Regions from separate parts of the Pseudomonas sp. MTM4 genome, predicted to be linked through region 1. Evidence: predicted binding sites of a transcription regulator. Region 1 holds the regulator's gene; each other region holds the start of a gene.
What was found. Region 1 encodes FliA, which starts transcription of late flagellar genes. Its sites were predicted from a motif close to CTAAAGTTTNNNNNNNNNNNGCCGNTAA; they were not measured.
Positions count from the first base shown of each region.

Region 2: a site for FliA is predicted at 2,750-2,777, ahead of GYM54_RS04130 (methyl-accepting chemotaxis protein). Genes of this name have one in related genera too.
Region 3: a site for FliA is predicted at 3,284-3,311, ahead of flgM (flagellar biosynthesis anti-sigma factor FlgM). Genes of this name have one in related genera too.
Region 4: a site for FliA is predicted at 2,268-2,295, ahead of motA (flagellar motor stator protein MotA). Genes of this name have one in related genera too.

Region 1 is NZ_CP048411.1:1,596,236-1,601,836, forward strand. It holds gene GYM54_RS07205 (protein phosphatase CheZ) at 1-695, opposite strand, end outside; gene GYM54_RS07210 (chemotaxis response regulator CheY) at 719-1,093, opposite strand; gene fliA (RNA polymerase sigma factor FliA) at 1,209-1,955, opposite strand; gene fleN (flagellar synthesis regulator FleN) at 1,952-2,779, opposite strand; gene flhF (flagellar biosynthesis protein FlhF) at 2,871-4,151, opposite strand; gene flhA (flagellar biosynthesis protein FlhA) at 4,167-5,601, opposite strand, start outside.
Region 2 is NZ_CP048411.1:922,170-927,770, forward strand. It holds gene sstT (serine/threonine transporter SstT) at 1-880, opposite strand, end outside; gene GYM54_RS04130 (methyl-accepting chemotaxis protein) at 1,073-2,698, opposite strand; gene GYM54_RS04135 (amidohydrolase family protein) at 2,879-3,871, opposite strand; gene htpG (molecular chaperone HtpG) at 4,104-5,601, opposite strand, start outside.
Region 3 is NZ_CP048411.1:3,222,300-3,227,900, reverse strand. It holds gene GYM54_RS14955 (flagellar hook-length control protein FliK) at 1-211, opposite strand, end outside; gene GYM54_RS14950 (hypothetical protein) at 208-528, opposite strand; gene fliS (flagellar export chaperone FliS) at 512-910, opposite strand; gene fliD (flagellar filament capping protein FliD) at 907-2,214, opposite strand; gene flgN (flagellar protein FlgN) at 2,539-2,979, opposite strand; gene flgM (flagellar biosynthesis anti-sigma factor FlgM) at 2,976-3,251, opposite strand; gene GYM54_RS14925 (flagellar FliJ family protein) at 3,523-3,948, opposite strand; gene fliI (flagellar protein export ATPase FliI) at 3,945-5,276, opposite strand; gene fliH (flagellar assembly protein FliH) at 5,278-5,601, opposite strand, start outside.
Region 4 is NZ_CP048411.1:3,630,750-3,636,350, forward strand. It holds gene GYM54_RS16640 (rhodanese-like domain-containing protein) at 1-674, opposite strand, end outside; gene GYM54_RS16645 (HDOD domain-containing protein) at 720-2,234, opposite strand; gene motA (flagellar motor stator protein MotA) at 2,397-3,248, shown strand; gene motB (flagellar motor protein MotB) at 3,257-4,282, shown strand; gene rsgA (small ribosomal subunit biogenesis GTPase RsgA) at 4,378-5,409, opposite strand; gene GYM54_RS16665 (class I SAM-dependent methyltransferase) at 5,535-5,601, shown strand, end outside.

The sequences.
Region 1 (5,601 bases):
GGCTCTTTTTCTTGTTTTTTCTTTTCCTGCTCGACGCGCATCGCTTCGCGGTCATGCTGAATGCCCGCTACGCGGTCGACTTGGCCGGCCATCAACACGAGATTGAGCAGGTTGCTTTCGAGCTCAGTGATCAGCCGGGTCACCCGCTTGATCACCTGACCGGTCAAGTCCTGGAAATCCTGCGCCAACATGATTTCACTGAGATTCTGCGACAGCTGGCTGCTGTCGCTCAGGGAGCGTTGCAGATACTGGTCAATGCGGCGAACCAGCTCCCGAAACTCCTCGGCGTTCATATCTCTGCGCATGAAGCGCTGCCAGTCGGCGACCAGGCTTTGCGCTTCGTAACTGACGTAGTTCACCAGCGGCGCCGACTCCTCGACCAGATCCATGGTGCGGTTGGCGGCCTTTTCGGTCATTTCCACGACATAGGAAAGACGATCGGTGGCGTCGGTGATGGGTGACGGATCGCCGCCCGTAGCGCAGGTATCCATCTCGAGCTTGACGATGGCGTTATGCAGCTCGCGGGTCAGCTTGCCGACTTCCTGGTAAAGCCCGTTATTACGGGCCTGATTGAGCTCGTTGAACATCTGTGCCGCTTCGTCGAAGCGGCCCTGCTGCAAACTCTCGATCAGTTGGGGTGCGTGAGCCTTCAGAGTCGCTTCGAACTCCGCCAGGCTTTGGTCTGCTTGCGTCATAGTGCCCTCGCGGCGTTACTGCTTCAGCCGTTGACGCGCTCGAAGATCTTTTCGATCTTCTCTTTGAGCACTTGAGCCGTGAATGGCTTGACCACATAACCGTTTACGCCCGCCTGCGCGGCCTCGATGATCTGGTCGCGTTTCGCCTCGGCGGTGACCATCAATACGGGCAGATGCTTCAGGCGCTCGTCGGCACGGACGGCACGCAGCAGATCGATGCCGCTCATGCCGGGCATGTTCCAGTCAGTGACGAGGAAATCGAAGCCGCCGCTCTTGAGCATCGGCAGCGCGGTGGTGCCGTCATCTGCCTCGGCAGTGTTGGTAAAGCCCAGATCGCGCAAGAGGTTCTTGATGATCCGTCTCATGGTCGAGAAATCATCGACGATGAGGATTTTCATATTCTTGTCCAAGTAAACCTCCGTAAATCCCGAATCCCCAGAACCTGCTCACGGTCTGTTGCGGGCCTCATGAATGAAGCTCGTAAGCGGCCTATAGTGCTTTTTTGCGAATCGATCAGCGCCCGCGCCACTCGCCAAGGCGAGCCCGCAGGCGCGCCGCGCACTGACTGTGCAACTGGCTCACTCGCGATTCGCTGACCCCTAGCACCTGGCCGATTTCCTTCAAATTCAATTCTTCGTCGTAATACAGCGAAAGCACCAGCTTTTCACGCTCGGGCAGGTTGCCGATGGCCTCGGCCAGCGCCTGCTGAAAACGCTCGTCTTCAAGATCGCGGGACGGCTCCGGATGGGCGCTGGCGGCATCCTCTCCAAACTCCCCGTGCTCACCTTCCTGCAGCAAATCATCGAAGCTGAACAAGCGGCTGCCCAGAGTGTCGCCCAGAATGCCGTAGTACTCATCGAGACTCAATTTAAGTTCGGCCGCAACGTCCTGATCTTTAGCATCGCGACCGGTTCTGGCTTCGATCGCCCGGATCGCTTCGCTGACCATGCGTGAATTGCGGTGCACCGAACGCGGCGCCCAGTCGCCCTTGCGGACCTCGTCGAGCATTGCGCCGCGGATGCGGATACCGGCGTAGGTCTCGAAACTCGCACCTTTTCCGGCGTCATACTTCTTCGACGCCTCGAGCAAGCCGATCATGCCGGCCTGCATCAGGTCATCGACCTGCACACTGGCCGGCAAGCGCGCCAGCAGGTGATAGGCGATGCGCTTGACCAACGGCGCGTACTGATCGATGAGTTGGTATTGCGAGTCTTTTGCCTGAGCTTTGCTGTAATACATAACGAGTCCAGCCGCGGTCAGTCGTTAGGCTCTGTGGCGGGCCTGACGAGGCGCTCCACAAAGAACTCCAAATGGCCCCGCGGCGTCGCCGGCAATGGCCAGGTATCCACCTTCTGCGCAATGGCCTTGATCGCCAGCGAGCATTTGGCTCGCGGATAGGCCTCATAAACGGCGCGCTGTTTCTGTACCGCCTTGCGTACCGCCTCGTCGTACGGAACCGCGCCGACGTATTGCAACGCTACATCGAGGAACCGCTCGGTCACCTTGCTCAGCTTGGCGAACAGGTTGCGGCCCTCCTGGGGCGCGTGTGCCATGTTCGCCAACACACGGAAACGGCTGATGCCATAGTCACGATTGAGCAGCTTGATCAACGCGTAAGCGTCGGTGATCGAAGTAGGCTCGTCGGTCACCACCAGCAAAATCTCCTGCGCGGCCCGAACGAAACTCACGACACCGTCGCCAATGCCTGCCGCGGTGTCGATGATCAGCACGTCGATATCGTTGCCGAGATCGCTGAACGCCTGGATCAGTCCTGAATGCTGCAGTGTAGACAGCTGCACCATGCTTTGCGTGCCGGATGCCGCGGGCACGACGCGGATGCCACCCGGCCCCTGAATCAATACGTCACGCAGGTCGCATTCGCCCGCAATGACATCGGCCAGCGTTCGCTTGGCGGTCAAACCCAGCAGTACGTCGACGTTGGCCAAGCCAAGGTCGGCATCGAGCAGCACCACCCGACGACCAAGATCGGCCAGCGCCAGCGCCAGATTGACCGACACGTTGGTCTTGCCGACGCCACCCTTGCCGCCGGTAACTGCAATAACCTGTACGGGATGCATACCCATTTTCACACGCCTATATCTTGCTTGAGCCCTTGGGCCTTCGATGCGTTCAGCCCGAACGCGTCTTCTTTGTGTGTATCACGGAGCAAAGCGTTCATCCGACCTTCCGTGAAGAACCGTTGTACAGACCGGAGAACATGTCGGCCATGGTTTCCTCGCTGGGATTCTCCTCCGATTGCAGGCTCACCGCGCGACTGACCAGCTGATGACTGCGCGGCAGTTGCAGATCGTCGGGGATGCGCGGCCCATCGGTGAGGTACGCGATCGGCAGATGCTGGCTAATGGTGAGGCCGAGCACGTCACCCAGGCTACCGGCTTCATCAAGTTTAGTCAGAATGCAGCCGGCCAGCCCACAACGGCGATAGTGATGCCAGGTCGCCTTGAGCACCTGGCTCTGGCTGGTCGCCGGCAGCACCAGGTAGTTCTTCGATTTGATACCGCGGTCGGCCAAGGTATCGAGTTGCGCGCGCATCATCGGATCATTGGCCGGCAGCCCTGCGGTATCGATAAGGATCAGGCGCTTGCGGGCCAGCGGCTCCAGTGACTTGCTCAGCGGCTGGCTGGGATCGATCTGAATGACCGGCACGTCGAGGATGCGGCCCAGGGTCTTCAGCTGCTCCTGCGCACCGATGCGGAAGTTATCCATGCTCGCCAGGGCGATGCTCTGGGCGCCGTGCTTGAGCACGTAGCGCGCCGCGAGTTTCGCCAGCGTGGTGGTCTTGCCGGCACCGGCCGGACCGACCAGCGCAATGATGCCGCCCTCTTCCAGCGGCTCGACCTTGGTGACCTTGACCGCCTGGGCCAGGTGCGCCAGCACCATTCGCCAGGCCTGGCGCGGCTCGGACACATTCGCAACCTTTTCCAGCAAGGCGCGCGACAGGTCGGCGGGCAGGCCGATACGTTGCAGCCGGCGCCAGAGATTGGCCTGCTGCGGACGGCGGTTCTGCTCGTGGCCCCAGGCAATCGAGCCGAGCTGCATTTCGATCAGCTCACGCAGCCCCTGAAGCTCGGACTGCATGGCTTCCATCGCACGCGAGTCAGCCGCTGCCGGAGCAGCGACCGGCTTCGGCTGAGCGACCGCTGTCGGCTTCTCGTCAAGCAGTTGACGATCCTGGCCAGCGGCACTGCGCGACGGCGCGCTCAGCTCGGCATGGGCGCTGGCGATACGGGCCTGGGTTTTGCGCAGCTCGGCTTCCAGGGCCGCGTTCGGCTTCTTGGGCGCAGCGGGCTCCATCGGGTAATCAAGCATGGCCGTCAGCTCGACGCCGCCAGCGACACGACGGTTGCCCGTGATCACGGCATCGGCGCCCAGCTCGTCACGAATCATCTTCATGGCGATACGCATGTCGGCTGCGAAGAAACGTTTGACCTGCATGGCCTGTACCCTCGATTAATTCTGACCCACCGTCGAAACGATGGTGACCTGCTTGTTATCCGGTATTTCCTGGTAGGCGAGGACATGGATGTTCGGTACCGCGAGCCGGGCGAAGCGCGACAGCATCGCGCGGACCGGACCCGCCACCAGCAGAATCGCCGGCTTACCCAACATTTCCTGACGCTGTGCCGCCTCTACCAGGGAACGCTGCAATTTTTCGGCCATTCCGGGCTCCAGAAGAATGCCATCTTCGGAGCCCTGACCAGCCTTCTGCAGACTGTTGAGCAATATCTGTTCCAACCTGGGCTCAAGCGTGATCACAGGCAGCTGCGGCTCAAGCCCTACAACGTTCTGCACAATTGCGCGGGAGAGCGCGACCCGCACGGCAGCCACCATGGCGGCGGGATCTTGACTCTTGACGGCGACGTTGGCGATGGCCTCGGCAATGGTGCGAATGTCGCGTACCGGCACCTGCTCCTGCAGCAGCGCCTGCAACACCTTGAGCAAGGTGGACAGGGAAATCATCCCAGGCACCAGCTCTTCGGCGAGCTTTGGCGAGCTCTTGGCCAGCAACTGCATCAGTTGCTGCACTTCTTCATGACCCAGCAACTCGTGGGCATGCTTGTGCAGGACCTGGTTCAGGTGAGTCGCAACCACGGTGCTAGCATCGACCACGGTGTAACCGAGCGACTGCGCCTGATCGCGCTGGCCGGGCTCGATCCACACCGCCTCCAGGCCGAACGCCGGGTCTTTGGCGGCGATGCCGTTGAGCGGCCCGAAAACCTGCCCCGGATTGATCGCCAGCTCGCGATCCGGATAGACCTCGGCTTCGGCCAGGCTCACCCCCATCAGCGTCAAACGATAGGCGTTGGGCAACAGATCGAGGTTGTCGCGGATATGCACCGAGGGCATCAGGAAGCCGAGATCCTGCGAGAGCTTCTTGCGTACGCCCTTGATTCGCGCCAACAGCTGCCCACCCTGGTTGCGATCGACCAGCGGAATCAGCCGGTAACCCACCTCCAGGCCGACCATATCGACAGGCGTCACATCATCCCAACCCAGTTCCTTGGTTTCTGCCGCGCGCTGCGCAGGCAGCGTTTCCAACTGCTTCTGCTCTTCCTGCTCGGTTTGCTGCTTGACCTGCTTCTGGCGATGCCAGATCCAGTAAGCACCGCCCGCGGCAACCGCGCCGAGACCGAGAAAAGACATATGCGGCATGCCTGGCACCAAACCCATGGCAATCATGATGCCGGCGGACACCGCCAGCGCCTTGGGCGAGGCGAACATCTGCCGGTTGACTTGCTGGCCCATGTCCTCGGAGCTGGTCACGCGAGTCACCATGATGGCGGCTGCGGTCGATAGCAGCAGCGAAGGGATCTGCGCGACGAGGCCGTCACCAATGGTCAGCAAGGCGTAAACCTGACCCGCCTCGCTGAAGCTCATGCCGTGC
Region 2 (5,601 bases), 670 kb from region 1:
CCAGCGGAATCGACACCGAGTAGGTGTCCTTATGCAACCCGAGACGTTCGCACAGCTGCATGTTGACTGGGATGTTCGCCGCCGAACTGCGCGTGAAGAACGCAGTGATGCCACTCTCACGCAGACAGGTGAAGACCAGCGGATAGGGATTCTTGCGAATCTGCCAGAACACGATCAACGGATTCACCACCAGCGCCATGAACAGCATGCTGCCAACCAGAACCAGCAGCAGTTTCAGGTAACCAGTCAGCATCGAGAACCCGGACTCGGCAAGTGTTCCGGCTACCAGACCGAAGATGCCCAGCGGCGCAAAGCGGATCACCACCTTGACGATCAGCGTCACACCTTCCGACATATCGGTTATCAGGTCACGCGTGCTGTCACGAGCATGGCGGAAGGTAAATCCAAGGCCTATGGCCCAGGCCAGAATGCCGATGAAGTTCCCTTCGATAAGTGCCCGTACCGGGTTGTCTACTACGTTGAACATCAGCGTTTGCAGCACCGCGCCAACGCCCGAGGGCGGCACCACATCGTTCGCCTGGCTGGTCAATATCAGAGTCGTTGGAAACAGTGCGCTGGCTGTCACCGCTACCACAGCGGCGCTCAAGGTACCCAAGGCATAGAGAATCAGAATCGGCCGAATATGCGTCGGCTGTCCGCGTTTATGGTTGGCCAGCGACGCTGTCACCAGCACAAACACCAGGATCGGGGCGACAGCCTTCAACCCAGACACGAACAGATCACCCAGCAAGCTGACCGACTTTGCCGCTTGCGGAAACAACCAGGCCAGCAGACAACCGGCGATAAGCCCGACAACGATCTGCGTCACCAGACTGACGCAGTTATAAGCTCTGAAAAGACGGGTTGATAGGTTGGACATCACAGAGTCTCGGCGTAAGAGGCTGGAGCGAACCCAAGGCTTTCCTGGCACTGGAGCAGGCGAAGGTTCGAATAAAAACGCCGAATAGTACGCATCCTACGCCCATATGCCCAGCATTGAGACGAACCGAGGGCTGCCACGGAATTGGTTGCGGTACAGCGACGCCCCGGCGGGCGGGGCGTCGCGACTCCGTCAAATCCGGAAACGCGCAACCATCTCGTTCAATCGGATCGCCAAATGCGACAGCTCCTGGCTCGCTGCGCTGGTCTGATTGGCGCCCGCCGAGGACTGCAATGACAGGTCACGGATATTGACCAGATTACGGTCGACCTCACGTGCCACCTGGGCCTGCTGCTCCGAAGCGCTGGCTATGACCAGATTGCGCTCGCTGATCTGGCTGATGGCCTTGGTGATGTCCTCAAGCGCCTCACCTGCAGTGCGAGCGACGTCGAGCGTGCTGCGTGCTCGTTCGTTACTGGCCTGCATGGCTTGAACGGCCTTATCGGTGCCCTGATGCACGTCACCGATCATCTGCTCGATCTCTTGAGTGGACTGCTGAGTACGATGCGCCAGCGCCCTTACTTCATCCGCAACGACGGCAAACCCGCGTCCGGCCTCGCCAGCACGTGCCGCTTCGATGGCGGCGTTGAGCGCCAGCAAATTGGTCTGCTCGGCGATCGAACGGATCACATCCAGCACCTTGCTGATGTCTCGAACCTGGCCTGCCAGTTGCTCGACCTGGCTGGCCGTGGTGGTGACATCAGCCGCCAGCATACCGATGGATTCAACTGTCTTGATCACCTGTCCACGGCCATGCTGCGCAGTCTTGTCCGACTCACGCGAAGCTTCTGAAGTTGCCACCGCATTGCGGGCGACCTCGTCCACCGCCGCAGTCATTTCATTCACAGCAGTAGCAGCCTGCTCGATCTCGTGATTCTGCTGATGCAGACCGCGAGTTGAGTCTTCGGTCACGGTATTGAGCTCTTCCGCCGCTGAAGCGAGCTGATTGGACGAATCGGAAATACCCTGAATGGTGTTACGCAAGCTTGCCTGCATCGCCTTGAGTGCTGCCAGCAGGCGCGCCGGCTCATCGCTGCCTTCGATAAGGAAATCTCGAGTGAGATCACCCGAGGCGACGGCTTCAGCCAGCTCGACAGCTTGCCTCAAAGGCCGAACGATACTTCGGGTAAACAGAACAGCCAGCGCCACGGTGACCAACGCAGCCATGACAATGGTGGTGATCACCCAGTTGAAGGCCGTTTCGTACGCAGCAAGCGCGCGGCCTGCAGCGCGCCCCGCTTCTTTCTCATTGATCTGCTGAAGGTCGGTTAAAGCCTTGGTCATTGCATCGGCGTGGGCATTGATAGAGCCGTTCATGACCTGCAGGGCTTGTTCCCGCTCGCGCTTGCTTGCGTAATCGACCACCTTTACCTGCTCAACCATATAAAGGCTTCGAGCCGCCTTGAACCGTTCATAAGCGGATTTCTCTTCCTCTGTGGTTAACAGCCGCTCATAGTCGGCCTGCATCGAACGAACATCACCGGAGAGCTTGTCGAGTGTCTGCCGTGTCGCGCTAAGCGCTTCGCTGCTGTCTAGCGTGACCATCCGAATGGTGAGTGCACGCGTGCGTTGCATGCCGATATCAAGACCACCCAAACTGATGAGGCTCGGCAACCAGACCTGATCTACTTGGCTGGATTCCTTGCGCATATCAGCCATCTGTTTCATTGCAAACAGGCCAAGCGCCAAAACCATGAAACCAATCAGGCCGAAGCCAATGGCCGAGCGGATGGAGATATTCAAACGTCGAATGGACATGAGGGCTTACTACTCCAAAGGAAGCGCTGCAGCATCGCAGCGGTTACCTCGGTATCGGAGCCCGACCGATAAGCTTGAAAAATTGACGTCAGAAAAACACGTTTCATGGAAAGAACGCGACCGGCGGTTGCTACCGCAGCGTTCTATTCATCAAATTCGCCTCGGTTCTTACTCCACATCTCAGCGAACCTCAGCCTGCCGCTTGCGAGGCAGCACATCAAGGAAGTTGTCACGCGCAACCTTGTGAGCAATCGACTCGGGTAACGCATCGAGAAACGGGTCGAATGCATGCATTCCCTCACCCAGATTGTCGAACCGCCCGACCACGTCGGAACCCAGCATGAATCGCGTGGGGTGGCGCTCGACCAAGTCCAGCCAGTCACTGTCTGGCTGACCAGACTCATTCACGAGATAGGGATCGAGCATCGTCCAGGAGAGATCGATGTAAAGGTTTGGATAGTCATCCAGCAACCGCGTGACCGTCTCCAAAAGAAAATCGAGCTTTTCCTGATGACGGTGCAGCTCCATGCTCGTCCCCGCATGCGCCCAAATGAAGCGAGTATGGGGGTGATTACGCAACGCCTCTTCCAGCTCGCCCAGATACAGCGGGTTACGCTCACGCTTGGAGGTGATGTTCGAATGCAGCATCACGGGCAAATCGTATTCGGCGGCCAGATGATAGACACGCGTCAGCGCTTCGTTGTTGGCGCGAGGTGTATCGCCTTCGGTCAAGGCAGTGACGTCGTCGTGCCGCGTGAATATTTCTCCCAACCCCTGCCAGAGGCCCGGATCGAGTTCGAGCATCCGCCGGATATGCGCATCGGCATTCTTGTCGTTGGGATTGAAACCCGAGAGAAACGGATGGAAACGGCGTCGCTGCTCGTCGCTCAGCTCTTTCAAGGCCGCCGCAACCACCACGTCGGTCGCGCTGTACCAATAAACCGGCGCATCATCGCCAGCATAGTAACGAGGCCGCTTGGGTTCGTTTTCGTGCCACTTTTTGGCAACGGGGATGCCACTGATCATCACATGGTCGATATCACCGGCGTCCATGGCCTCGAGCAACTTTGCCATGCCGTCGCTTTCCTGGAAGAAATCAACGAAATGCAGATGCGAGTCGCTATAGCGATAGTCCCGCGCTTGAACCGGTGCGATCAAGGCGACCAGACACATCGCGACAAAACAGTTTCGTAAGTTGAACAACCAATGACCTCCTGACAGCCAAGCGGATAGACCGCCTTACAGCGTGGCGGTTCAGTAGTCGAATGCGGTTTGGCTCGGGTGTCGGTCATGCTCTGGGGATGGCCAGCCCCACTTATGACGCGGAGAGTGTCCGAAAAAGCAACTACAGGCCTGAACGCAAAAGGCCCGTCAATGACGGGCCTTCCAGACGCCTATATGTAACTTAGGCTGAAAGCTCAACCAGCAGCTTGTTCAACCGTTGCACATAGCTGGCTGGGTCCTTGAGGCTGTCACCAGCGGCCAGCGCGGCTTGATCGAAGAGAATGTGCGACAGGTCGGCGAAGCGATCCTCGTCCGGCTCTGCGTCCAGCTTCTCGATCAATGGATGCTGCGGGTTAATCTCGAAGATCGGCTTGGACTCCGGCACCTTCTGCCCGCTAGCCTCGAGAATCTGGCGCATCTGCAGCCCCAGATCCTGCTCGCCAATCGCGAGAATCGCTGGCGAGTCGGTCAGACGGTGCGATACACGTACCTCAGCAACGGCATCACCTAGCGCGCCCTTGAGACGTTCGACCAGCCCCTCCTTCGCTTTGGCGACTTCTTCCTGAGCCTTCTTGTCCTCCTCCGAGTCCAGCTTGCCCAGATCGAGATCGCCTCGAGCAACATCTACGAACTGCTTGCCATCGAATTCGGTGAGGTAGCTCATCAGCCACTCATCGATACGATCGGTGAGCAGCAGCACTTCGATGCCCTTCTTGCGGAAGACTTCCAGATGCGGGCTGCTCTTGACCTGGGCGTAAGACTCACCGGTCAGGAAGTAGACCTTGTCCTGCCCTTCCTTCACGCGACCCAGGTAGTCGGCCAGCGACACGCTTTGCTCACCGGAAGCATCCTGGGTCGAAGCGAAGCGCAGGAGTCCTGCAATCTTCTCCTTGTTGGCGAAGTCTTCCGCTGGACCTTCTTTGAGCACTTGGCCGAACTGTTTCCAGAAGTTCTTGTAGTCCTCCGGCTTGTCCTTGGCCAACTTATCGAGCATGTCCAGGACGCGCTTGGTCAGCGCCGATTTCATCGAGTCGATGACCGGGTCCTTCTGCAGGATTTCCCGCGAAACGTTCAGCGATAGATCGTTGGAGTCGACCACACCTTTAATGAAACGCAGGTACAGCGGCAGGAACTCATCGGCCTGATCCATGATGAACACGCGCTGTACGTAAAGCTTGAGCCCCTTGAGTGCCTCGCGCTGATACAGATCGAACGGCGCGCGGCCCGGTACGTAGAGCAACGAGGTGTATTCCAGTTTCCCCTCGACCTTGTTGTGGCTCCAGGCCAGCGGATTCTCGAAATCGTGGCCGACGTGCTTGTAGAACTCCTGGTATTCCTCGTCCTTCACCTCGGTGCGTGGACGAGTCCAGAGCGCGCTGGCGCGGTTGACGGTTTCCCACTCGGGCTCGGCCGGCTTGTCCTCCTCCTCGCCATGGAGTTCTTTGGGCAGTTCGATGGGCAGCGCAATGTGGTCGGAGTATTTCTTGATGATGTTGCGCAGACGCCAGCCATCGGCGAACTCTTCTTCGCCCGACTTGAGGTGCAGAACGATACGGGTTCCGCGCTCGGCTTTTTCGATGGTGGCGACCTCGAAATCACCCTCGCCCTTCGACGACCAGTACACGCCTTCCTCGGCAGGCGTGCCAGCGCGGCGGCTGAACACCTCGACCTGATCGGCA
Region 3 (5,601 bases), 1.6 Mb from region 1:
TGCCTGAGAGCACGCCTGCCGGAAGCGCTGCATTCGGCAGTGAGCCGCTTTCGCCAGCGATCAGGCTCATACGCGCGCCGAAGCCAATTCCCGGCACTGCCTGGGAACCTGTACCCGACTGACCTGCGGCAATGCCACGAGCAGCAACGGGAGTACCACCGGCGTCGGCTGGCGCAGCGGAAGGGTGGGCATTTGAGATCGGCTGGATCATCGCCTGTCTCCGGCTTGGAACATGTCAATTCGCTGATAGGCCGCACGCCCTTCGGCGTACTCCAGGTGGTTCAGTAACAGCAGGCGCAGCCGTTCGCATTCGTCGGTGCAGGCTTGCAGACCTTCGCCGTGAAGCTGCTTGAGCTGGCTTTTGGCGGCGTGGGTCGGCTCGTCGAGCTCCTGACCGGCCAGCTCTTCGAGGCACTGACGGATGGCCTTATCGGCGACCGCCACGGCGCCCCAATCGCTGGCCTGCAACGCCTGCTGCAGCTGATCGTGCAGCTCCATCAGGCGCGCGCTATCACTTACGAGCGGCACTGACACCCTCCCAGCCTTCACGCAGAATGCCGAGCAGGTTGATGACTTCATCCAGCCCTTCCAGCGACAGCGACACGCTGACATCGGAAAGACGATAGATGCAGTATTCGTAGAGTCGCGCCAGCCCCTGAACCACTTCGCCGCCACCCTCTTCGTCGAGCGCGCCGTTGAGGCCGTTGAGGATGTTCATGCACTTCTCCAGAGAAATGCCCTTCTGCTGATAACGCTTGTGCTCGATATGTCCGCGAGCGCGGGCCAACTCATCGAGTAGGCCATCCATCAGCACCAGCACCAGCTCATAAGGCGAAGCGGAGGCCGCACGGGCTTCGAGGTCTACCGAGCGGTAGCTGTCGTAACTGTCGTTTTGGAGGTAGGTGCTCATCCGAACAATCCGAAGGTCTGCTCCATGCTCTGCATGGTCTGCATCATGGAAGTGAATTGCTTGAGGTAGCGGCTGTAGTGGGTGTCGTACTGCTGCTGGAGGTTCTCGAACTGCTCGTCGATACGGCGCAGGCTCATGTCCAGCGTGTCCATACGGTTCTTCAGCATGCCGTTGGTGCTGCTGGTATAGCTGGCGACGGTCTTGTCGATGCTCTCGAGCAGGTTGTCCTTGCCGGTGAACAGCGCCTCGAAGCCTTCCGGATCGTTGGCGACGGCAGCTTCGAAGCGCTTGGCGTCGATGGTCAGCTTGCCGTTGCGATCGGCGCTGATACCGAAATTGATCAGACTGGTGCCACCGAAATCGGTACGCAGCAGGCCATTGAGGCGGCTTTCGATGGAACGGATGCTGGAATCGCCGGCCAGGACGCCGCGTGCCGCACTTTCGCTGCCGCTGGCGGTCAGCGAGTCGAAGCTGCCCATCAGCGTATTAAATGCATCGATGAAACTCTGAGCCTTGGCCTGGGTGCCTTCCTTGTCTTGCGCGATATCAAGGGTTAGCGGTGATTCACCGGTGGCATGCGCCTTGGTGAAGGTCATGCTGACGCCTTCGATGACGTTCTCGAAGGTATTGCTGGCATTGGTCAGCTTGATCCCCGAGGCATCCCGACCGAGATATACCTCGGCGTCCGCTGCGGTGGACAGACGAGTCGGGCTGGCAATTGCGGCTTCGACCGCCGAGTTGCCTGAGGCGCTCAGGCTGATGCTCTGTGCGGCTCCGGTTTCCTCAGTGGTCAGGACCAGATTGACCGCGCCGTCGCTGCGTACCAGGGTGGCCCGAACGCCGCTGTTATCGACCGCGTCATTGATCGCGCTGGCGAGGCCGTCAAGGGTGGTGATGCCGGTCATATCGACATCGAACGAATCCACACCGCCCTGGCCGATGGTGAGCGTACCGCCGCCCGCTAAGCTGGAGTCAGTCAGGCCCTGCAATGCGATCTGATCCTTGCTGGCTAACTGCTTGACGAAAAAGTCGTAACTGCCAGCCTGCGCGGTGGTGCCAACCGTAGCGCTGGCATAACCGTCCTGGCTAAAGGTCGCTTTATTGGTCAGCATGCTCGAAGTGCTGCTATTGAGCTTGGTGATGGCCGACTTGAAGGTCGTCAACGAGCTACGCAGCGAGCTCAGCGCATCGCGCTGGGCCTTGTAGTTTGATTCGTTGCGGTTCAGCCGATCCAGCGAAGACTGAACTTCGTAGGTCGCCAACTGCGTCGACATCTGCTGTACGTAATCAGAATCTATAGCCATCACCATCCCCTCTTGATGTCTGTTGAGCAAATTGGGTGCCAAGTCGAAAAGGCCGCATTACGGGCGTTCGAGAGGCAGCCATGCAGAAAAAAGGCTTCCGCAACGCGACGTGACGAGGAAACGGGGAAACACCGCTTCCTCCTGTGGCGATGACGGAACGACGCTCTATAAAGGCGACTTGGACGCGCGGTTTATTTAGCGGGCTGAAGACCCATTTGCCATGGGACGCACCGCGCGAGGAATCGGCTCGGCACGATGGCCGGATTTGGCGGGAACGCTACGCAAGTCATTGACTAGCAGCGGACAGAAAGTCTGCGAAGCGGCTCAGTAAGCCTGCGGTGTATAGAGGCGGGCATCCTGATTGCCAGCGAGCAGTTGCTGCAGGATGTCGTGGTGCATGGCAAGAAGCTTGCCGTTGTGCTCATTAAACAGCTGGCACTGCACGGCGAGATCGCCGACCTGCTGCCAGTGTTGCTGCAACGACACGCCGCGCTCGCCCGAGCAGCTGGACAGCAGGCGGCGCATACCAGCCCCGGTTGCGTCCAAACGGAAAGCTGCAAGCACCTTGCTGCGGCGCTGGGCGCGGGCGGCAATGGCTTCGACGCGAAGGGTGATCTGCAAATTGATGCGATCGATTTCGGGCACATCGCGTTCCAGCAGACGACCGTAGAGCTCCTGCATCAATTCGCGCAGGGCAAGGTAGTCGCCGCAGTCCTGCCGCAGATCGTCATCGACGACTGCGAGCAGTTTGTCCCGTTGAGTCACGCGTCGTTGCCGCGGTGATAGCTGAGCATGCTGCTCGCCAACTGACCGATGTCTGTGGATATCTCGCCGCGCTGCAGCGCCTGCTTGATCGCCGCAACGCGGTCCAGATCGATCTCGGGCATTGCGCGCAAGGCTTCATGCATCTGCTCGAGCGGCAGGCTCTCGGCCGGGCGGGCAGCGGACTGCGCGGCGGGGCGGACGCTGGCCGGACGAGCAGGAGTCGTCTCGGTGGGGTTCGCAATGGCGGGCTTGAAATGCCGGCTGATTTCCATGTTCTCATTCCAACTCGGTGGTTACTGCCTAACAAGCGACCGCTCGGGCGGAAACCTTAAATAATTTTTCGCACGGCTGACAGGCGGGTCCTTTGCTGCTCACCACAAACAACGACTGGCGTAGGATCGCCCCTCACCCCAACCCTCTCCCCGCAAGCGGGGAGAGGGTGCTGGCCGTGCGGGCTGATTATCGCCGCGGCGGCCTTCTCTCTCCCTCGCCCTTCCGGGGTGAGGGGGCGGAGCCGAGCCGACTCCCGACTTCAAACAACCACTAGGCAATCCGACCCCGCCACCAGCTCTGCGCCGCCAGGCCGTCCTGAATCTTCTGCTCCTGAGCCAGCAACAGCTGCTGCCACTGCTGGATCTTGGCATCGATCACATGCTCGATGACCTTCTCGCTGCGCATGGCCTGCATTAGCTCCTGCTGGATGCGCGCCAGCGCCTGTTCGGCTACAGCCAGTTCGCGGCGCTGCAGTTCGACCATCTTGTACAACGTGGCTTTGTAACGCTGCTGATTATCACGCTGCAACGGGGTGCTCATCGGCACACTGAAGCCACACAGACGGCTCAAACCGGTAATGTTGTTGCGATAGCGCTGACAAAGGTTCTGCTGGTACTGCACCTGTCCAAGCATCTGCTTGACCCGGTTGCTGCGCAGGCTGGCCAGGCGCGAGAGCGTCTCGATCTGCTGTTTCATGGCTTCCTGATGATGCTCTGCAGGAGAGTAAGGCTGGTTTCCAGCTCCGCCGCCTCGCCCACTTCCTGGCGCAGAAAACGCTCGATGGTCGGTGCGAGCTGCACGGAGCGGTCGGTTTTGATGTCCGCTCCGGGCGTATAGCCGCCCAGCGGGATCAGCTCCTTGATCTTCTCGTAGGTGCTGTAAAGCTCTTTAAGCTGGCGCGCCGCGCCCAGGTGCGGTGGCTGGCCGACCTGACTCATGCAGCGGCTGACCGAAGCGCAGACATCGATGGCCGGGTAGTGCCCGGCATCAGCCAGGCGCCGCGAAAGCACGATGTGCCCGTCGAGAATCGCCCGTGCGCAATCGACGATCGGGTCCTGCTGGTCATCGCCCTCGGCGAGTACGGTGTAAAGGGCGCTGAGGCTGCCATTGTCGTTGGCGCCATTGCCGGCGCTTTCCACCAGTTCCGGCAGCATGCCGAATACCGACGGTGGATAGCCCTTAGTCGCCGGCGGCTCGCCCAGCGCCAAGGCGATTTCGCGCTGGGCCATGGCGTAGCGGGTCAGTGAATCGACCAGCAACAACACATCGTTGCCCTGGTCACGAAAATAGGCGGCGATGCTGTGGCACAGCTCGGTAGCCTTGAGGCGCATCAGTGGCGATTCGTTGGCCGGCGCGACCACCACCACGGCTTTCTTCAGGCCTTCCTCGCCGAGCGAATGCAGCAGGAACTCCTGCACCTCACGACCGCGTTCACCGATCAGCCCGACCACCACCACATCGGCCTTGGTTTGCCGCGTGATCATCCCCAACAGCACGCTCTTGCCCACGCCGGAGCCGGCAAACAGGCCCACACGCTGACCCTTGCCCAGGGTCAGGGTGGCATTGATCGCGCGTACGCCGACATCCAGCGGTTCGCTGACCGGCTTGCGCTTGAGCGGATTGACCGACGGCAGCTCGGCAGGCAACGGGTCGCGCCCGCTGAGCTTGCCCAGCTCGTCCAGCGGCTCGCCAAGGCCGTTGACCACCCGGCCAAGCCAGGATTCATCAATGTGCAGCTTCGCGTCATCCGGCGCTGGAAACACTCGGGAACCCGAGGTCAGACCAACCGGTTTCTTGAACGGCATCAGGTAGGTGATGTCACGGTTGAAGCCCACCACCTGCGCTTCGAGCATGCTGCCGTCGCCCTGTTCGACGAAGCAGCGCTGGCCGGTCATGCGCTGGCAACCGAGGCTTTCCAACAGCATGCCGGAGACGCGCACCAGCCGGCCGCTGACCTTGGCCAACTGCACCGTGTCCAGCGAGCGCAGGGCCTCATCGAGTCGGAAGCTCTCGCGCAGGGACATTTCAGGCTTCTGCCTTGATGTGTTCGGCCAGCGTATCCATGCACGAATCCAGACGCTGCTGGCAGCCGATGTCGGCTTCGGATTCGGCAGTAATTACGCGGCACTCGCCGAGCGCCAGCTTTTCATCTGGCACCAGACGCCAGGCCGCCGCCCGCTCGGGCGCCAGTTCCTTGATCCGGGTGCACTCTTCGGGGTTGAGCAGGATGCGCACGTCCTCCTGATCGCCGGGCATGGCCGCCAAGGCTTCCTCGGCCAGGCTCAAGAGCTGAGTCGGATGGAGAGTCAGCTCGCAACGAATCACCTGCTTGGAGACCTTCTGCACCAG
Region 4 (5,601 bases), 2.0 Mb from region 1:
TCCTTGTCCGCGGTGATGCCGAGCGCGACCAGCCGCTCGGCGATGTCTTCGCGAATGCGCATGGCGCGGGACGGGTCCATCGCCGCGGTCCATTCGAAGTTGATCGCACCGGGAATATGACCGCCGCGTGCCGCCAGCACCTTTTCGCCGCGGTACTCTTCGGGCGAACGCGCGTCCCAGACGACCAGGTCCGCAGCGCCGAGCCGGCTTTCGATGTATTCGCGGGTCGCGCTCGGGCTTTCATCGAGCTGGAGTGCGACTGAGTCGCCCACGGCGTCAGGAACCTCTTGCGACAGCGGACGTTGTTCGGCCAGCCAGGCGTGCAGGCCGCCGTTCAGGTAGTGGTAGTGGCGATGGCCGATGACGTCCAGCAGCCAGATGAAACGCCCGGCCCAACCGCCGCCTTCATCGTCATAGATGACATAAACCGCATCGGCGCGATGCCCCAGCGCGCCGAACAGCGATTCCAGCTGGTCCTTGCCGGGCAACTTTCCCGGTGCTGGCGGCAGGCCGAGCTGGGTCCGCTTGGGATCGACGAATCGCGCGCCAGGTATATGGCCGTCGGCGTAGCGGCTCGCACTGGTCAGGTCGACCAGGATCAGCTCGGGGGCATTCAAACGTTCGGCCAGATCGACCGGTTCGATTACCAGAGGCAGGTTTGAAAAGGCAGACACGGTAAGTCTCGGGCTGTCAGAAAGGAGCCAGTCTAGCGAAAAATGTCAGCGGCCGCGTTTGCTGAACGTTGCCAGGGCGCGCTCGATGCACTGGACGGTCTTAGTGAACGCCTGCACACCCGTTTCGCTGAACGCAGTGTTGCCCTGATCAGCCACCACCAGCATGACCACCCGACCCTCCTGACCCACGGAGCGCAACAGGACATGCTCGCTGGGAAACAGCGCCTTCAGCGCGCCCGGTAGCAAGGCGGAGAATTGCGCCACGTTGTCGGGCGTGAGTCGCAGCAGGGCGGGCTTTTCCAGCAGCCTGCGCAACACCTGGCTCTGATCCGGCTCGAGAGTAAGTCGGGAGGCCTCGCGCGGCAGGCCGCTGGCTTGCTGGCTGACCAGGCGCTGCTGCCTGCGGTCGACGATCATCAGCAGCACCCGCTGCATGCCGGCACAGGTCAGCGCTTTGCACGCAGTGGCGGTGAGCTGGATGACATTGTCGTATGGACAGGGCTCGCTGAGCAGTTCACGGCAATGCGTGCGCCATTGCGTCAGCGCTTCGGTATTGGGCAGCCTGGCGACCTTTTCGACCTGAAACACCGTTTCCCATGGCCACAGCAGGGCCTGAGCCGGATGCCAAAGGTCGGTCTTCCCGATCGTCTGCGCACTGGCTGCGGCCTGCTGGTGCACCATTTGCTGCAGTTCGGTCAGCGGGACCTGCAGATACAGCCCGGCGAGCCGCTGCCAGCGCAGGCTGTGAATGCCGCTCCAACTATGGTGCGCAGAAAGCGCCAGGCCGTTGGCCAGCACGATGGTATTGCTCGGCAGGGTAAGCCAGCGACGCAGCTCCGGATCGGCATCGAGCATCTGTTGCTGATGCAACGGATGTTCGTTATCGCGGGCGACGTGCAGCGCCTTGATCAGCATTCGTCGATTTTGGCTGAGCAGCCGATAACCTTGGGCGATCCATCCGGGCAGCCCCCAATGCTCGGAGACCGCCACGCAAAGATCCAATAACGGGATGCCCAGCAAGGCCTGTTCGACCTGGGGCGCCGGCTCGCGTCTGACCAGCACGCGTTGTTCCCAGGCCTCGAGCAGTTCCGGATGCGCCGCGACCAGAGTCCACACGGGGGCGAGGAACAGCAGGCTGCTCCAGTGAATTTCCTGCCAGAGCCGCGCGAGGCGGGCTGCGAACAGTCCATTGGCCTGTTGGCTGGCGTGTCGACTGATCAGCACCATCTGCCGCAACGGCGCAGGGATTTCGCTGGGTCGGGCTGCCGGAATCCCTGCGATCAATGCTTCGGCTCGTTTCAAGCCGATGCGGCTGAGCGCGACTTCGAGACTCTCTGCCGGCTTGCCGGCCGATGCCGCGCTGCGGTTGGCTTCGCGAATCACGTTGAGCGCCAGGATCGGACTTTCCTGAATCAGCTCGGCGATCTGGCGCATGGACTTGCTGCTGTCGCGCATTGCCCGCTGAACTCGTGCATGCGGGTCGGCGAACGCAGGCAGCACAACGGCGTCCAGCGCCTTGATCCAGGCGGGGAGCGTGCGTGGGAGAGGGGGTGTGGTCATGGCGCTACCGAACTGGCATTTCATCGGGTTGGCCTTTAGTCTGGCGCAAAAGCTCCGATAACCAGAACAATTCTTTCATACGCCCCGCCTGTGACCCCGGAGCGCGCGATGTCGCGTGGCTTGTTTCAGGTGCCTTGTGATCAGGTTTTAGACGTACCTCCTATGGCAAAGATTATTGGCATCCTCGTAGTAATCGGCAGCGTGCTCGGCGGTTTCATGCTGTCCGGCGGCAAGCTCGGCGCGCTTATCCACCCATTCGAGGTCATGATCATCGGGGGAGCGGCGCTCGGTGGCTTCTTGCAGGCCAACCCCGGCAGCACCACCAAAGTGGTGTTCAAGAAATCACTGCAGATGTTCAGCACCCGGTTTACTCACAAGTACTATCTGGAAGTGCTGGGGATGCTCTATGAAATCCTCAACAAGAGCCGCCGCGAGGGGATGATGGCGATCGAGGCGGACCTCGAAGACCCCAAGGCCAGCCCGATCTTCAGTAAATATCCTGCGATCCTCAAGGATGAACGCATGACGGCGTTCGTCTGCGATTACTTGCGCATCATGTCGTCCGGCAATATGGCTCCGCACGAGCTGGAAGGGCTGTTCGACATGGAATTGAATAGCCTCAAGGAAGAACTCGAACATCCCTCGCACGCCGTGGCCAAGGTCGCCGACGGCTTGCCCGCGATGGGGATCGTGGCCGCCGTTCTGGGGATCGTGATCACCATGTCGATTCTGGCGTCCGCCTCGAACGCCGAGATCGGAGAAAAGGTCGCCACGGCGCTGGTGGGTACATTCCTCGGTATTCTCGCCTCCTACGGCTTCTTCGGTCCGCTGGCCGGTGCGCTCGAGCACGACGCCAAAGAAGAGCTCAATCTCTACGAAAGCATCAAAGCCACGCTGGTGGCGTCGGCGTCGGGCATGCCGCCAACGCTCGCCGTGGAGTTTGGCCGCAAGGTACTGCTACCGGCGCATCGCCCGAGCTTCTCCGAGCTCGAACAAGCCATGCGTGGTAGCTAAGCGCGATCATGGACAATACCCAACCGATTATCGTCAAACGGGTCAAGAAATCCGCGGCCGGGCACCATGGCGGTGCCTGGAAGATCGCCTTCGCCGACTTTGCCACGGCCATGATGGCGTTCTTTCTGGTGATGTGGCTGATGTCCTCGGCAACGCCGGAACAGAAACGCGCCATTTCGGGCTACTTCCAGGACCCGATCGGCTTCACGGAAAGTGCCAGCCCGCACGTGATAGATCTGGGCGGTACGCCGACGCCAGCGCCGGACCGTACGCTCAACGATGTGGTCGACCCGGCCGTGCAACAGACCGAAGCAGCGCTCGACGCCGATCAGGCGCAAACCTTTGCCGAGCAGCTGGAGCGCGAGCGGCTGGAACTACTGTTGCAGGAGTTGCAGAACAAGATCGACGAAAATCCCGACCTGACCCGCTTCAAGGATCAGATCTTGTTCGAGATCACTCAGGACGGGCTGCGCATTCAGATCATGGATGCCGAGAACCGCCCGATGTTCGCCTTGGGTAGCGCGCAGCTGCAGCCCTACTTCGAGGACATTCTGCTGGCGATGGCCGACACCATTCGCGCCGTGCCGAACAAGATCAGCATCAGCGGGCACACCGATGCCAAGCCATACTCGGGACGAGGTGATTTCGGTAACTGGGAGCTATCGGCAGGGCGCGCCAACGCGGCTCGGCGCACGCTGGTCGCCGGAGGCTATCCGGAGGATCAGATTGCCCGCGTTGTGGGTTATGCCTCATCGGCCCTGTTCGATCGGGATGATCCGCTGAATCCGGTCAATCGTCGCATCGACATTCTGGTGCTGACCAAGAAGGCCCAGCGCAACATTGAAGGGGAACAGTCGGACGCGGATGCGGTTGACGCTTCTGTTGAATCGCAATTGTCGGGGGCCGCGACGGCCAATCCCGACGGAGCTTCAATCATCGAAGTACCCGATCCGTTGCCACCGACGCAATTGCGCGAGCGGTTGAATATCTTCGAGGAAGGGGTGCTGCAGTTCGACGAGCCTCGAAGCCAATAAGCCGATACAAGCGCTTGAGGCTGGAAGGCTGGAAGGGAAAGCTGGAAAGAAACAGCTTAAATACAGCAGCGAACCGAATGCTATCCAGCCCCAGGCTAATAATCCGCTTCCGACAGGGTGCTGATGATGTAGCGATAACTGGCCATGCGTTGTGGCTGGACCTGTCCTTGCTCCAGCGCCTTCAGCAGAGCGCAGCCGGGCTCGCGGTCGTGCTTGCAGTCGCGGAACCGGCAGTGCCCCAACAGATCCTGGAACTCGACGAATCCGGCTTCCACATCGGCTCGGCTGACGTGTCCCAGACCGAATTCACGGATGCCGGGCGAGTCGATCAATTCGCCGCCGCCGGGAAAATGGAATAGCCGCGCGGTGGTCGTAGTGTGGGTGCCCTTGCCGGTCATTTCCGACAATGCGCCGACGCGCGTGTCGACGCCCGGTAGCAGGCTGTTCACCAACGATGATTTACCCACGCCTGACTGGCCGACGAATACGCTGACATGGCCGTCGAGCCGCGCTTTCAGTGCATCCATGCCTGCGCCGTCGTGGGCGGAGACTTCCATCAGCGGGTAGCCGAGTTCGCGGTAGACCGAGAGCAGCGCGTTGAGTGCACCTTCGTTTTGCGCATTGATCAGGTCCGCCTTGTTCAACAGCAGCAGTGGGGTGATACCCGCATGCTCGGCGGCGATCAGATAGCGGTCGATGAGGTTGGCGTGCGGCTCCGGCAAGGGGGCGAAGACGATGACGATCAGATCGACATTGGCCGCGACCGGCTTGAGTTGGCCGCGCGTGTCGGGCCGGCAGAGTTCGGATTGGCGGGGCAACTGCGCGACGATTACGCCGATGCCCTGATTGCCCGGCCTCCAGACCACCCTGTCGCCCGTGACCAGGGCAGGCAGATTGGCGCGCAAGTGGCAGCGGAAAACCTGGCCGCGGTGCTCGCCTTCCTGCGCCTCGACTTCGACCTGCACGCCGAAGTGCGCGATGACCAGGCCCGTCTGCTCCGGCCCCAGATCACCGCCTTCCAGTTCTTCCACTGCGCGTGATTCCCGTCGCGCCGCACGCGAGGCGCGCTCTTCCTGGATCTTCTCGATGCGCCAGCTTTGCCGGCGGTTGAGTTGGCGTTTGGCCATTTGCGTAGGGTGCCCAGGCTTGGAAAGTAGGCGAGTCTAGCATGCCGACGATGGCGCGCTGGGGCCTGTATGGCGTGGTTCTGGCCAGTTAGACTCGACGTCACATCTCGCTAAGACATGACCTCATGCCTGCCTTTTCAATTGCGCGATTTCCCGCCTTGTTGGCGTTGTTCAGCCAGCTGTCATCGCTGC